3 regions of the Roseovarius bejariae genome follow, and region 3 is predicted to be linked to each of the others. Evidence: riboswitches for the same ligand, from Rfam matches in the RefSeq annotation. Region 3 holds a riboswitch; each other region holds the start of a gene.
The links. Region 3 has a riboswitch for thiamine pyrophosphate ahead of FDP25_RS13040 (FAD-dependent oxidoreductase). Riboswitches for the same ligand answer to the same signal wherever they lie in the genome.
Positions count from the first base shown of each region.

Region 1 (4,273 bases), 720 kb from region 3:
GTCCGAGGCCTCGCGATCCCGCGATTGGAGCAGGAACAGCGCATGTGAAATCCAGCGGATCAGGCGCCGGCCCGTCAGGTCGGGCGTCCAGCCGGGGCCGCGGCCGGGGCCGAAGCGGGTGATCCATGTCCAAAGCCAATCCTGTGCGCGATTGCGGGCGGGAAGATCGCCCGCGGCGGCCAGATCATCCAGCCAGCCAAAGCCGTGCAGGGCCTCGGCGTAGTCGGAATCGGGGGCTTTCAAATCCCAGATGTTGGTATCGGGCTCTTGCAAAAGGTGACCTGAAAACAAGAAGTTACCGGCACAAAGTTGCCGTCCGCGGGCAAAGCTGCCGATGGTGCGCGGCTCGGGGTTGTAGGTGAATCCCGTGGCCGGGCGCGAGAGGGTGGCGCGCTTGGCTTCGATACGATCAAGGATGCGCGATAGCCGCGCCGACAGGTTTACGGGGTGTGACATATGCCTTGCCTCTGAACGCTCTTTCCGGCGCTGTTTTGTGGGGACTATACCGCGAGGGGCCGCGCAAGTCACCGTCGGATTGGCAGATCAGCGGCACCAAGGCGCAATTCTGTACAGTTTGTACAGAGACACCCCGAGTTTTGTACAGAAGTCGACGATGCGCCGAGCAAGTATGTACAAGTTGTACAGAACGCCCGGCGGAAAACCCCACTCAGCGTCGGAGACAGGCGATGTAGAACCCATCCATCCCGCCCAGATCGGGCCAGTGATCGGGGCGCAGGCGAAGGCCGCCTTCTTCGGTGGTCCAGTCGGGGTCAATGCCCGGACGGTCAAGCGCGTCACGATCCACGGTCAGGCCGGGGTGACCTGCGCACGCATCGTCAACCTGACATTCACCTTCGTCCGGCAAAAGCGAACAGGTGCAAAACACCAAACGCCCGCCGGGCTTGAGGAGGGTCAGGGCATGAGCGAGCATGGCCGATTGCAGCGCGATAAGCTCGCCGAACTCAGAGCCGTCCTTGGCGAAGGGCAGATCAGGGTGGCGGCGGATGGTGCCGGTGGCCGAACAGGGCGCATCGAGCAGGATGGCGTCATAGGGCCCGCCATCATGTTCCAGCGCATCGCCGGTAAGGCAATTGGCCGTGAGGCCGCAGCGGGAAAGGTTTTCGGTGACACGCTCCATCCGGCGGTGCGAGAGGTCGAGGGCGGTCACATCGGCCCCGGCAGCGGCGAGTTGCAGGGTCTTGCCGCCCGGTGCGGCGCAAAGATCAAGGATTTTCTCGCCCGGTTGGGGGGCGAGGATTTGCACCGGCAGGGCGGCGGCGGCATCCTGCACCCACCAATCGCCGGTATCGAAGCCGGGAAGGGTGGAGACTTGGGCCGCGTCGGTGAGGCGGATCGAGCCGGTGGGTAGCAATTGGCCGCCCAGTTTTTCGGCCCAAAAGGCGGCGTCGGCCTTTGGCGTGATATCAAGCGGTGCGCCTTGGAAGTGCGCGCGTTCCATGGCATTGACCCGCCCCGCGCCCCATGCGGCCACAAGCGGATCGCGCAGCCATTTGCGCAGGCGGGGAATGCGCAGGTCATTCCATGAGCGCGCGCCATCTTCGGCGGCCTTGCGCAGCACGGCGTTTACCAACCCCTTGAGGTTGCCATAACGTTTGTTGCGCCCGACAAGGCCCACCAGATCGTTGACCACGCCATGGGCATCGCCGCCCATGCACAGTTCGACCGTACCGAGCCGCAGGATGTTGAAGACATGCAGCGGCGGGGGTTTGCGCAGGTGACGATTGAGCAAGCGGTCGGCCCGGTCAATGCCGCGAAGGGTGTCGTTGGCAAGGCGCTGGGCGCGGGCGCGGTCGGCCGGGTCGAGCCGGTCAAGCTTTCCAGCGGCGATGAGATCGGACATGAGCCGCCCTTCACCGATCACCTGATCGAGAAGGTAAACCGCGCTTTGGCGGGCGTTTGGCGCGGGTTGCGGCATGGGAACTCCTTGGACATGGGCGTGGCGCGGCGTATATCAGGGGCAAGTAAGCAAAGGAAGAACCCATGACCGACGAGCAAAAGGACCTTCCCGAGGCGGCCAAGCGGGCCTTGGCCGAGGCCGAGGAACGGCGGCAAAAGGCCGAGGCGCAAGAGATGCCCAAGGAATTGGGCGGACGGCGCGAGGGGCTGGAGCCTGTGCGCTATGGCGACTGGGAAAAGAAGGGCCTTGCGATTGATTTTTGATCGCGTTGGTCTTTGCGGTTGACGCTGGTGTGGGCACCCATAGGTTAACCTTGCGACAGGGGCGCCCCGTATCGGGCTGAGACGGACCCTTGGAACCTGAACCGGATCGTACCGGCGGAGGAAGTCGCGGGGATGACCGGCCTTTTTCGCATTTCGTGGTCTGCTGCCCCGCCTTGATCCGGCGGGAAGGAGAATGACGATGATAAATGCAGAACAGTATCCAGAGACAATGCGCGCCGTGTTGCATGTGAGCATCCGGGGGCGCGCATGAGCGGGCGCGTGGCGAATATCCTGTCGATTGCCGGGTCGGACCCATCGGGCGGCGCGGGCATTCAGGCGGATCTGAAGGCGATTTCGGCCAATGGTGGTTATGGCATGGCGGCCTTGACGGGCCTGACCGCGCAGAACACCCAAGGGGTGCAGGGCGTGGAGCTTGTCGCGCCGGAGTTCGTGGCGGCGCAGGTGCAGTCCATTCGGGAGGACATCCGGGTGGACGCGGTCAAGATCGGGATGCTGGGCACGGTGGAGATCATCGAGGCCGTGGCCAAGGCGTTGGACGGTTTGGAAGCGCCGGTTGTTCTTGATCCGGTGATGGTGGCCAAGGGCGGTGATCGGTTGTTGCACGCGGAGGCGGTGGCCGCGTTGCGCGATACCTTGTTGCCGCGGGCGACGGTCATCACGCCGAACCTGCCCGAGGCGGCGGACCTGCTGGATGAGGGTGAGGCCGGTGGTCTGGACGCCATGGAGCGGCAGGCGCGGGCCTTACTGGACATGGGCGCGCGGGCGGTCCTGTTGAAGGGTGGCCACATGGGCGATGTCGAGGCGGTGGATTTGCTGTGCGAGGGCGAGGGGATGACGCGGTTGCGTGCGCCCCGACATGACACCCGCAATACCCACGGGACGGGCTGTACCCTGTCGTCGGCCTTGGCGACGTGGTTGGGGCGGGGGGATGCCCTTTCGGAGGCGGCGGCGAAGGCCAAGGATTACATCGGCGCGGCGATTGGGGCCGCGGATGAATTGGAGGTGGGGCAGGGCCATGGGCCGGTGCACCATTTCCATGCGGTGTGGCGCGGTTAAAGCGTTTCCAGTTACTGTTGCATCACCAGTACCCTGCCAGGCCTACGGCCTTCTCGGGACATTGGTGAAACACTTTGATTCAAGGTAAACTGGAAACGCTCTAATCGACCTCTGACAGTAGCGCCTGTAGGCCGCTGCGGTAATCCGGGTAGATGAGATCGACGCCCAGTTCGTCCTTCATCCGGGTGTTATCGACGCGTTTCGACTCGGCATAGAAGCTGCGGGCCATGGGCGTCATCTCGGCGGTCGCGAAGTCTTCTTCGGGGGGCAGGGGCGCGCCGAGGAGGTCGGCGGCATAGCCGATCACGTCTTGCGGCGGGGCCGGGTCATTGTCGCAGACGTTATAGGCCGCGCCGGGGTTGGGGCGATTGATCGAGGCCTCAAGGACCTGTGCGATGTCGTCCACGTGGATGCGGCTGAAGACCTGCCCTTTTTTGACGATGCGGCGCGCGGTGCCCTTGCGGACCTTGGCGAAGGGGCCGCGCCCGGGGCCGTAGATGCCCGCCAGCCGGAAGATATGCAGCGGCAGGCCGGGGATGGATTGCCAGTCGGCCTCGGCCTGAACCCGCAGGTGGCCGCGTTTGGTGGAGGGGGTGAGGGGGGTATCCTCGGTCACCCATCCGCCTTGGTGGTCGCCGTAGACGCCGGTGGTGGAGAGGTATCCCGCCCAGTCGAGCCGGGGGGCGAGTTTCGTGATCTCGTCCCGGTACTGGTTTAGGATCGGGTCGCCGTCTTCGTTCGGGCCGGCGGAGATGAGCAGATGCGTGGCCTGCTCGAAAGCCTGCGTGAGGTCATCTCCGGGCCAGATGACTGGCATGATGCCCTCGGCGCGCAGCGCCTCGGCCTTGTCCGCGCTGCGGGTGGTCCCAAAGATGCGCCAGCCTTGGGGCAAAAGTCGGCGCGCGAGCGCGCGCGCCGAATAGCCGTGACCGAATGAAAGCAGTGTTTTCGTCATGCCACATGAATTGGAGATACAGGACGGAAAGGCAAGGGTCAGCTTGCGTAACTGTCGCCT
Region 1 is NZ_SZWE01000001.1:1,962,700-1,966,972, forward strand. It holds gene FDP25_RS09385 (heparinase II/III family protein) at 1-456, opposite strand, end outside; gene FDP25_RS09390 (RsmB/NOP family class I SAM-dependent RNA methyltransferase) at 668-1,936, opposite strand; gene FDP25_RS09395 (DUF1674 domain-containing protein) at 2,002-2,181, shown strand; TPP riboswitch at 2,229-2,321, shown strand; gene thiD (bifunctional hydroxymethylpyrimidine kinase/phosphomethylpyrimidine kinase) at 2,449-3,258, shown strand; gene FDP25_RS09405 (SDR family oxidoreductase) at 3,359-4,213, opposite strand; gene FDP25_RS09410 (class II aldolase and adducin N-terminal domain-containing protein) at 4,252-4,273, opposite strand, start outside.
Region 1: it holds a riboswitch for thiamine pyrophosphate, as region 3 does, so the genes downstream of both, thiD (bifunctional hydroxymethylpyrimidine kinase/phosphomethylpyrimidine kinase) here and FDP25_RS13040 (FAD-dependent oxidoreductase) in region 3, are expected to answer to the same signal.

Region 2 (4,273 bases), 1.9 Mb from region 3:
AACTGCGCCGCCGGGATTGCGTCGGGCAGGCTGGGGGCATGGGCGATGGCCGAGGCGAGCAGCCGCACGAAGCCTTCGACGAAAAGGTAATCCTGTTGCAGGTAGGTCAGCATCCTGTCCTTTGGCAGGCTGCCATCGGCCAGCGCATCGGTGAAACCGTGCCGGGTGGCGGCCTGCCAATCGTCGGCGGCAAGGCTTCGCAGGTGGTCGGTGGGGCGCATGGGCGTGTCTCCTTCAGGCGGCGCTGTCGCGCAGGCGGTTCAGCAGGGCGGCCTGTGCTTGCAGGGTGGCGGGATCGTCCACCGGGCGGGGCGCGGGGCCGGGCGGGGGCGTGACCGGCGAGAGGCCGCCGGTTTCCATGATCGTGATCCGGTGGCCAAGGCGCGCGGCCTCGCCCGGGTCGTGGGTGACCATCAGGACGGTGCGGCCTGTCAGAAGTTCGCAGGCAAGGTTCTGCATGTCGGCGCGGGTTCGGGCGTCGAGCGCCGAGAAGGGTTCATCCAGCAGGACGACCGGCCGGTCCTCCATCAGGGTGCGGGCCAGCGCCACGCGCTGGCGTTGCCCGCCGGACAGGGCGCCGGGGCGTTTGCCTTGATGGTCGGTCAGGCCCACCCGCGCCAGCACATCGCGGGCGCGGTCCCTGTCCGGTGTCTCGCCCCGCAGACGGGCGCCCAGCAGGGTATTCTCCAGCACCGAAAGCCACGGCATCAGCAGATCGCTCTGCGCCATGAGCGCAATGCGGCCCCGCAGGGGGGCGCCGTCGCTTGTGGTGATCGTGCCGTCGAAATGCGTCAGGTCATCGAGCCCCGCGACGAGGCGCAAGAGCGTGGTCTTGCCCACGCCGGACGGGCCGAGCAGGCAGGTCCATTGCCCGGCTGGCACGTTGAGGGTGAGCGGGCCGAAAACCGGCGTCTCGCCGAAGCTGGCGCTGCCCGAGAGTGTCAGGCCCGGGGCGGTCATGCCGCCTCCAGCCCCATGTCCCAGAACCCCACTTCAAGTCGCGTGGCGGTGGTGAAGCGCTGGGTCAGGGCCGTCCAGCGGGGGCTGTCCTGTGGTGTCGTGCCAAGGCGGCGGGTGATGGCGGCGTCGATCAGGGCGCCCACCTCGCGGCAAACCTGTTGATAGTCCTCGCTTGCATAGGTGGCGATCCAGTCGGCGTAACTCTCCGAGGTTGCCTCGCCCTTCAGGCGCGCGCCGATTTCGCCGTATCCCATGACGCAGGGGGCGAGGGCCGCCAGCAGGTCAAGCAGGTCGCCTGCGTGCCCGGCATCCAGCACGTAGCGCGTATAGGCGATGTTCTGCGGCTTTTCCTCGGCCTCGAAGAGGTCGGCCTCGGTCAGGCCCAGATCGGCGCAGGTGCGGATGTGCAGGGCCATTTCGTCGTTGATCAGCGCGTTCACCGTTGCCGCGCAGAGACGCATTTCATCCACGGTTTCGGCCTTGGTCACCGCCAGCGCCCAAGCTCGGGAGAAATGCACCAGAAACAGGTAATCCTGCACCATGTAATCAAGAAAGGCCGCGCGCGGCAGGCTGCCGTCGCCCAGACCCTCGACAAAGCGGTGCCGTGTGTAGGCGGGCCAATGCTGGCCCGCTGCGTCACGCCAGAGCGCGAAGGTTTGGCCGTAATCGCTCATTGCGCGGGGTCCATGGCCAGGTCTTCGACCGCTTGCGGTGCGTCGATCAACCCGGCCTCGGCCAGGAAGGCGCTGAAGGCTTTGTAACGGCCATGGTCCAGCGCGGATGGACGCAGGGCGAAGCGCGGGATCGTGTCGGCCCATGCCATTTCGTTCAGCTCGTCCTGCAGCTCGGTCGAAGTGCCCGAGAAGACCTCCCACGCCTCTTGCGGGTGGTTGACGATATATTGCGTGGCCCGTTCGGTGGCACGCAGGAAGCGGGCGATCTGATCCATGTCGGCGGTTTCGGGGTTGGCGACATAGATCAACTCGTCATAGGCGGGGACGCCCATTTCCTCGATGTACATGCAGCGGCCTTCGACCTCTTCCAGTTCCATCTGGTTCAGTTCGAAGTTGCGGTAGGCGCCGATGACGGCATCCACCTGGCCGGACATCAGCGAGGGTGAGAGCGACCAGTTGACGTTGATCAACTCGATGTCGTCGAAACTCAGCCCGGCATCGGAAAGCAGCGCCGAGAGCAGCGCCTCTTCCACGCCCGCGACCGAAAAGCCCACCTTGCCGTCCTTGAGGTCGGCCATGCTGTCGATGGGGCCGTCCTCAAGCACGAGAAGGCAGTTGAGCGGCGAGGCCACGAGGGTGCCGACACGCTTGAGCGGCAGGCCCTCGGCCACCTGAAGGTGCAGTTGCGGCTGGTACGAGATGGCCAGATCGGCCTTGCCCGCGGCGGCCATCTTGGGGGGGGCGGAGGGATCGGCGGGGGCGATCACCTCGACCTCGAGGTTTTCGTCGGCGAAATAGCCCTGTTCCTGCGCCACGATGATCGGGCCGTGGTTGGGATTGACGAACCAGTCCAGAACAAGCGTCATCTGGTCCTGCGCCATGGCGGGCAGGGCGGTGAGCAGGCTGGCGGCGAGGGTGAGTGCGGCTTTCATCGTGGCCTCCTTGGCTTGGGGTCAGGCGATGAAGGGGGCGCAACGGGGCCATGGGCCCTTGTGACATGCTCCGTTCCCTCCGCCGGTACTGACCGGATCAGGTTCGGTGGGTTGGCGCGTGGCCTCTCAGCCCCCGGATCACGGGGGCACCCCAACGGATGGCAGATGTGTAACAGCGCGCCTTGGCCCCGGCAAGGGGGCAGGAAAACGCGGCGGATTTTATTTGTTCAGCAGTTCTTAACCGGGCCATGCCCAAGATGGGCCAGCCAGTACGGAGAGGGCAATGCACGGTTTGGCCAACCGCGCGGTGGAGCGATTCACCCGCGATACATATGGGCGCGAGACATGGCACGGGATCATGCACAGGCTTGACCTCGGGTTTGTCGAGTTCGAGCCGATGCTGACCTATGACGACGCGATCACGCTTGAGGTGCTGGGCGAACTGGCGCTGACGCTAAAAAAGCCGCTGGGCGAGGTGTTGGAGGATATCGGAACCTATCTGGTATCGCATCCCAACCTTGAGGCGTTGCGCCGCTTGTTGCGGTTTGGCGGGTTGGATTTCGTGGAGTTCCTGCATTCACTGGATGATCTGCCGGGGCGCGCGCGGCTGGCGGTGCCGGACCTCGTGCTGCCGCCGTTGGAATTGGAGGAACATGCCCGAGGCCACTACAGCCTGACGGTGGGGCCGATGCCGGAGGGACGGATTGCCTTCGGGCGCGTGATGATGGGGCTTTTGCGGGCCATGGCCGATGATTATGGCGCGCTGGTCTTTCTGGAACACAAGGGCACGCGGGCGGATCGGGAAATCATCGAGGTGCGGGTGGTGGAAGCGGCCTTTGCCTCGGGGCGGGCCTTTGACCTGGGGGCGCAGCTGCGATGAAAGATGAGCAGAACGAGACCGCGCTATATGCGCTTCTGGATGTGCTGTGCCCGATGCATGCGGTGCTCAATGCCACGGGGCATGTGGTGCATGTCGGACCGACCTTTGCCAAGCTTGCGGCCGAGACCCCGCCCGAGGGGCGGCGGTTTCTGGAGCTGCTGGAGCTCAAGCGCCCCAAGCTGGGCGACAGCATGGAGGCCCTGCGCCGGGCGGAGGGCGCGAAACTGCATTTTCAGTTGCGCACCGGGCCGCAATCGGACCTGAAAGGAACGCTGGTGTGCCTGCCCGAGCAGGGCGGTTTCGGTCCGGCTGGCGGTGCCGTCGTAAACCTGTCGTTCGGGATTTCGGTGATGGAGGCGGTGCGCGATTTCACCCTCACCAGCGCCGATTTCGCGGCCACCGACCTTGCCATCGAAATGCTCTACCTGATCGAGGCGAAATCGGCGGCGATGGAGGCGTCGCGCAAGCTGAACCTGCGATTGCAGGGCGCCAAGATCGCCGCCGAGGAACAGGCCTTTACCGATACGCTGACCGGGCTCAAGAACCGCCGGGCCATGCAACCCGTGTTGGAGCGGTTGATGGAAACCGAGCATGATTTCGTCCTGATGGCGCTTGATCTGGATTATTTCAAATCGGTGAACGACACGCTGGGCCATGCTGCGGGGGATCATGTCTTGCAGCGGGTGGCCCGCCGCATCGTGAGCGAAACGCGCGGCGAGGATACGATCATCCGCACGGGTGGCGATGAATTCGTGTTGATCTTCGACGGGTTGACCAACCGCGACCGCGTGGCCGAAATCGCCGGGCGGCTGATCGCGCGGCTGGAG
Region 2 is NZ_SZWE01000001.1:821,847-826,119, reverse strand. It holds gene FDP25_RS03975 (TenA family protein) at 1-221, opposite strand, end outside; gene FDP25_RS03970 (ABC transporter ATP-binding protein) at 235-960, opposite strand; gene tenA (thiaminase II) at 957-1,634, opposite strand; gene FDP25_RS03960 (ABC transporter substrate-binding protein) at 1,631-2,566, opposite strand; TPP riboswitch at 2,624-2,730, opposite strand; gene FDP25_RS03955 (heme NO-binding domain-containing protein) at 2,850-3,446, shown strand; gene FDP25_RS03950 (GGDEF domain-containing protein) at 3,443-4,273, shown strand, end outside.
Region 2: it holds a riboswitch for thiamine pyrophosphate, as region 3 does, so the genes downstream of both, FDP25_RS03960 (ABC transporter substrate-binding protein) here and FDP25_RS13040 (FAD-dependent oxidoreductase) in region 3, are expected to answer to the same signal.

Region 3 (4,273 bases):
GCACCCAGTCACAGCCCAGTTCGATGGCCTCCCGCCAATGGTCGTTCACCACCAGAACCGCCCCATGCGCGCGGCACAGGTCCCGCGATGCGGCAATCTCGTCTCGGATGACGTCCTCGGGCTGGTCCTTGATCCGCAACTGCACCAGCTTCACGCCCAGCGGCAGCATCCGGCGCAGCCAATCGGAATGGTCGAAAATGGGGTAAAACCGATCAAGCGTCATGACAAAAAGGCCTTTCCGATCACCGGGGTCGAGGCTTCGGCCATGTCCCGCGCCTCGATGGGGTCGGCCTCATGCGCCAGTTTCCCGGCCTGAATCGCCCCCATCATCGCCCGCGCCATCGCCGCCGGGTCCCCGGCCCGCGCCACGGCGGTATTCAGCAGCACCGCGTCAAAGCCCAGCTCCATCGCCCGTGCGGCATGGCTGGGCAAACCGATCCCCGCATCGACGACCAAGGGAACATCGGGGAACTCCGCCCGCATCGCGCGCAGGGCATATTCATTGGTCAGGCCCCGCCCCGACCCGATCGGCGCGCCCCATGGCATCAACACCTCGCAACCCGCGCCCAACAGGCGCTCGGCCACGATCAGGTCCTCGGTGGTATAGGGGAACACCTCGAACCCCTCGTCGGTCAGGATGCGGGCCGCCTCGACCAGTTGGAACACATCTGGCTGCAAGCTATCGGTGTGGCCGATCAGTTCCAGCTTGATCCACTTGGTCCCAAAGACCTCGCGCGCCATCTGGGCCGTCGTCACCGCCTCCTTGACCGTATGGCACCCGGCGGTGTTGGGCAGGATCAGAACACCAAGGTCCTGAATCACCTGCCAAAAGGCCTGTCCCGCGCCCCCGGCGCCTTCCCGGCGCAAGGAAACCGTGGCGACCCCCGCGCCACTTTCCCTGAACGCCTGTTCAAGGATGGCCGGGCTTGGATACTGCGCCGTGCCCAGCATCAAAGGATTGGGCAATTCGGTCCCATAAAACGTCTTCATGGCTTATCCCCCCTGCATCGGGGCGACGATCTCGACCCGGTCACCCTCGTTCAACCTGTGTTGCTCCCGCAGGCCCGCAGGAACGAACGCCTCGTTCACCGCCGTTGCAACCCGCCCGGAAAAGCCGCATTCCGCCAGCAAACCCGACAGGGTGGCGGCGGTGACCTCGCGGGGGTCTCCGTTAACTACGATCTTCATCGACCATCTCCGAATGTCTGTTGTTCAGGGCCAGATCGGCCACCCCCCGCGCCAGCGCAGGCGCCAGAAGATACCCGTGCCGATACAGCCCGTTGGCATAAATCGTATGTCCCAGCCTGCGAATACGCGGCAGGTTGTCGGGAAACGCCGGGCGCAGATCGACGCCGATTTCCAGAACCTCCGCCTCGCCGAAGGCAGGGTTGAGCGCATAAGCCGCGCTGAGCAGTTCCAGCATGGACCGCGCGGTGATCCGGCTGCTGTCCTCGCTTTCGATCATCGTCGCGCCCAGCATGTAAATCCCGTCGCCGCGCGGCACGATATAAAGCGGGATACGCGGATGCAGCAGGCGCACGGGCCGCGACAGGTTCACATCCGGGCAGCGAATAACCAGCATCTCGCCCTTCACCCCACGCAGATCATGCAGGATGTCGCGGGCATGTAACCCCCTGCAATCAATGGCATTTTTCAGGCGTGGCGGCGCCGGCTTCCTGTGAAACGGCACCCCCTTGGCCTGCAGTCCCTTGTAAAGGTCCTGCAATGCCTTGCGCGGGTCCAGATGCGCCTCCCCCTCGAAAAACAGGCCCCTGGAAAATCCGGGCAGATCGGGTTCAAGCTCGGCCAACTCCGGGCCGACCTCGCGGAACGCCTCCGTGCGCCGGGCAAACCGGCGCATATCCGGGATGTCCCGGCGCGCGGCCACCACGAGCGTTCCGCGATGCGCCACCTCGGTCTTGTCCGCCCACCAGCCAATGGCCTCCTGCCCAAGGCGCAAAACCGGCTCTTCTGCGTTTTCATATTCGCACCACGGGGCCAACATGCCCCCGGCCCACCATGAACAGCCATGCGGACCCGGCGGGCCGGAGGGGTCGTAAACCTGCACCTCTGCCCCGCGCCCGACCAGTTCGGTGGCAACGGCAAGCCCCGCCACCCCGGCGCCGATAACGGTAAAACAGGTCATTCCGCCCCCCAATCACTGCCTGCGATGATCGCCGACACATGAGCCATGTCGATGCTCCGTTTACCAAGGGCACCGAACGCGGAAACTGTCCATCCAGATATAGAAGACCGTTCCCTACGCCGGCATTGCCCGGGTCAGGTTCGATGGGTTGACGCAATCACGCCTCTCAGCCTTGAAAAGGCACCCCAACGGTTACGCAAAGCGGTACCAACTCCCCCCGGCCCTGTCAAACCCGCGCCCCGAATTGCGGCGCAAATCCTGCAAAACTTGTTATAACACGCCACGAGCAGGCCCACGGCACGACGCCCACTTGCCCGAAGCTGGCCTCAAAAGCTCGGCTCGTGCAGGCGCCAATTTTTTCCGTTTTCACAACAAAACCGCTACACTCAAAGGATTGAACCTCATTAACGGGAAATACGCGCCACAAACTCAACCTAAAGAAGAATTTACTGTTAATAATCGCCTTCAGTTTGCCAATTGCCTTAATTTCGCCCAACTATCACGAGAACAACTTCAGCGAGAACAATAATCGAGCCAGGAAAAAACAATGCGCGTTCTTGCGATAGACGACGAACCGACATTTTGCGACCTGCTGCAAACACGGCTTGCACAACTCGGTATCTCAGATGTCGAAACCGCCTACACAGGGCAGGAGGCGCTTGAGAAAGCGTCTGACACCGACAATCCGTTCGATTGCTTCCTTGTCGACATCCGGATGATCCCGATGGATGGCATCGAGATCGTCCGGGGAATCCGCGCGATCCCGCACCACATGAGCACACCGATCATCATGATCTCGTCCCTGACCGACAAGGCCTCGATCGATGCGGCCTTCATGGCCGGTGCCAATGACTACATCACCAAGCCGCTTGATACGGTAGAGCTGAAAATCCGGCTCGAAATGGCGAATTCCATTCTGGAAGAACGTGCCCAGACACGCCTCCTGCACGAGCACCTTCTGGGACAGGAAGCGGCGCTCTACGCCCCCATGAATTTCGAAGACGAAATCATCCTGGAAGATGTCCAAAGTTCGATCAGCATGATGTCGATGGAAAATTTCCTGTTGAAACAGGGAAATATCCGCCTGCGCCAAAGCTGTGCCATCGGCTTTCACATGCTCAACGCCGAAAGCTATTTCCGCATGATGGACCCGACCTATTACGCGGTCCTGATGGGGGAAGTATCGCTGGCGGTCTCAAGAACTCTGGATTTTTGCCCCCATATGTTGGTCTGCCCCGGAAAAGGGGATGTCGTGGCGCTTCTGCTGGATCACCCCAATCCCGATGCCCAGAGCCTCGAACGCAACTTCCAAGAGGAAATGACCAAGCTCCGCTTGCGGTTGGCGAACCTCGACATGACCGTCCCGACCGTCAGGATGGGCGCCCCCACCCATGTCAGCCTGTGGCGTATGCAATGCCCGACGACCCTTATCAGCAAGGCGCGCGACGCGGCAGGTCAGCCGCCCCGACACAACGATGAAATCTTTATGCGAGACAGCGCATGACTCGGACACTCGCCCAAACCCCCGACCGGCAATCGCAAAACGGCGCCAATTTCGAACAGGCACTTCTGACCCTTCGAAATAACTTTTGCGATGGGCTGGACGAACGCATCTGCCGCATTGAAACGGCATGGGTCTCGGCCAAAAACGGCAGCATGGATATGGGCGACGCCCTTTCCGTTGTCGAGTTTGAAGCCCACCGGATCAGCGGCGTCGCCGGAAGCCTCGGCCTCAAACGCCTGGGCACGCAGGCACATGAATTGGAAGCGCGGATCATGGCGACATCCAAAAGCGCGTTGCAAGAACATGATCTGGCCGAGCTCGACACCCGGATAAACGGGTTTCTTGACCGCCTTGAGCAGGAACTGAACGAAGAATAGCCACGCTGCACGAACCGCCACTGGCACGCGCACGGCCAATAAGAACACCACGAAAGGGGCCTATAAAAGTGGTTGGAAAACCTGACAGGCTGAACAAAGTCTTCAAACCGCGCGATTTCCCCATCGCGGTCATGATCGCGGTCACGTTGACCATTCTCATGACCACCATAACCGCGAACAAGATCAATGCTTTTCTGCTGAGAGACGCACGCCAGGAAGCCGTGCAAGACGCCAGCCGCGAAGCCG
Region 3 is NZ_SZWE01000001.1:2,686,756-2,691,028, reverse strand. It holds gene FDP25_RS13055 (thiamine phosphate synthase) at 1-223, opposite strand, end outside; gene FDP25_RS13050 (thiazole synthase) at 220-990, opposite strand; gene thiS (sulfur carrier protein ThiS) at 994-1,188, opposite strand; gene FDP25_RS13040 (FAD-dependent oxidoreductase) at 1,172-2,146, opposite strand; TPP riboswitch at 2,241-2,344, opposite strand; gene FDP25_RS13035 (response regulator) at 2,694-3,650, shown strand; gene FDP25_RS13030 (Hpt domain-containing protein) at 3,647-4,027, shown strand; gene FDP25_RS13025 (ATP-binding protein) at 4,096-4,273, shown strand, end outside.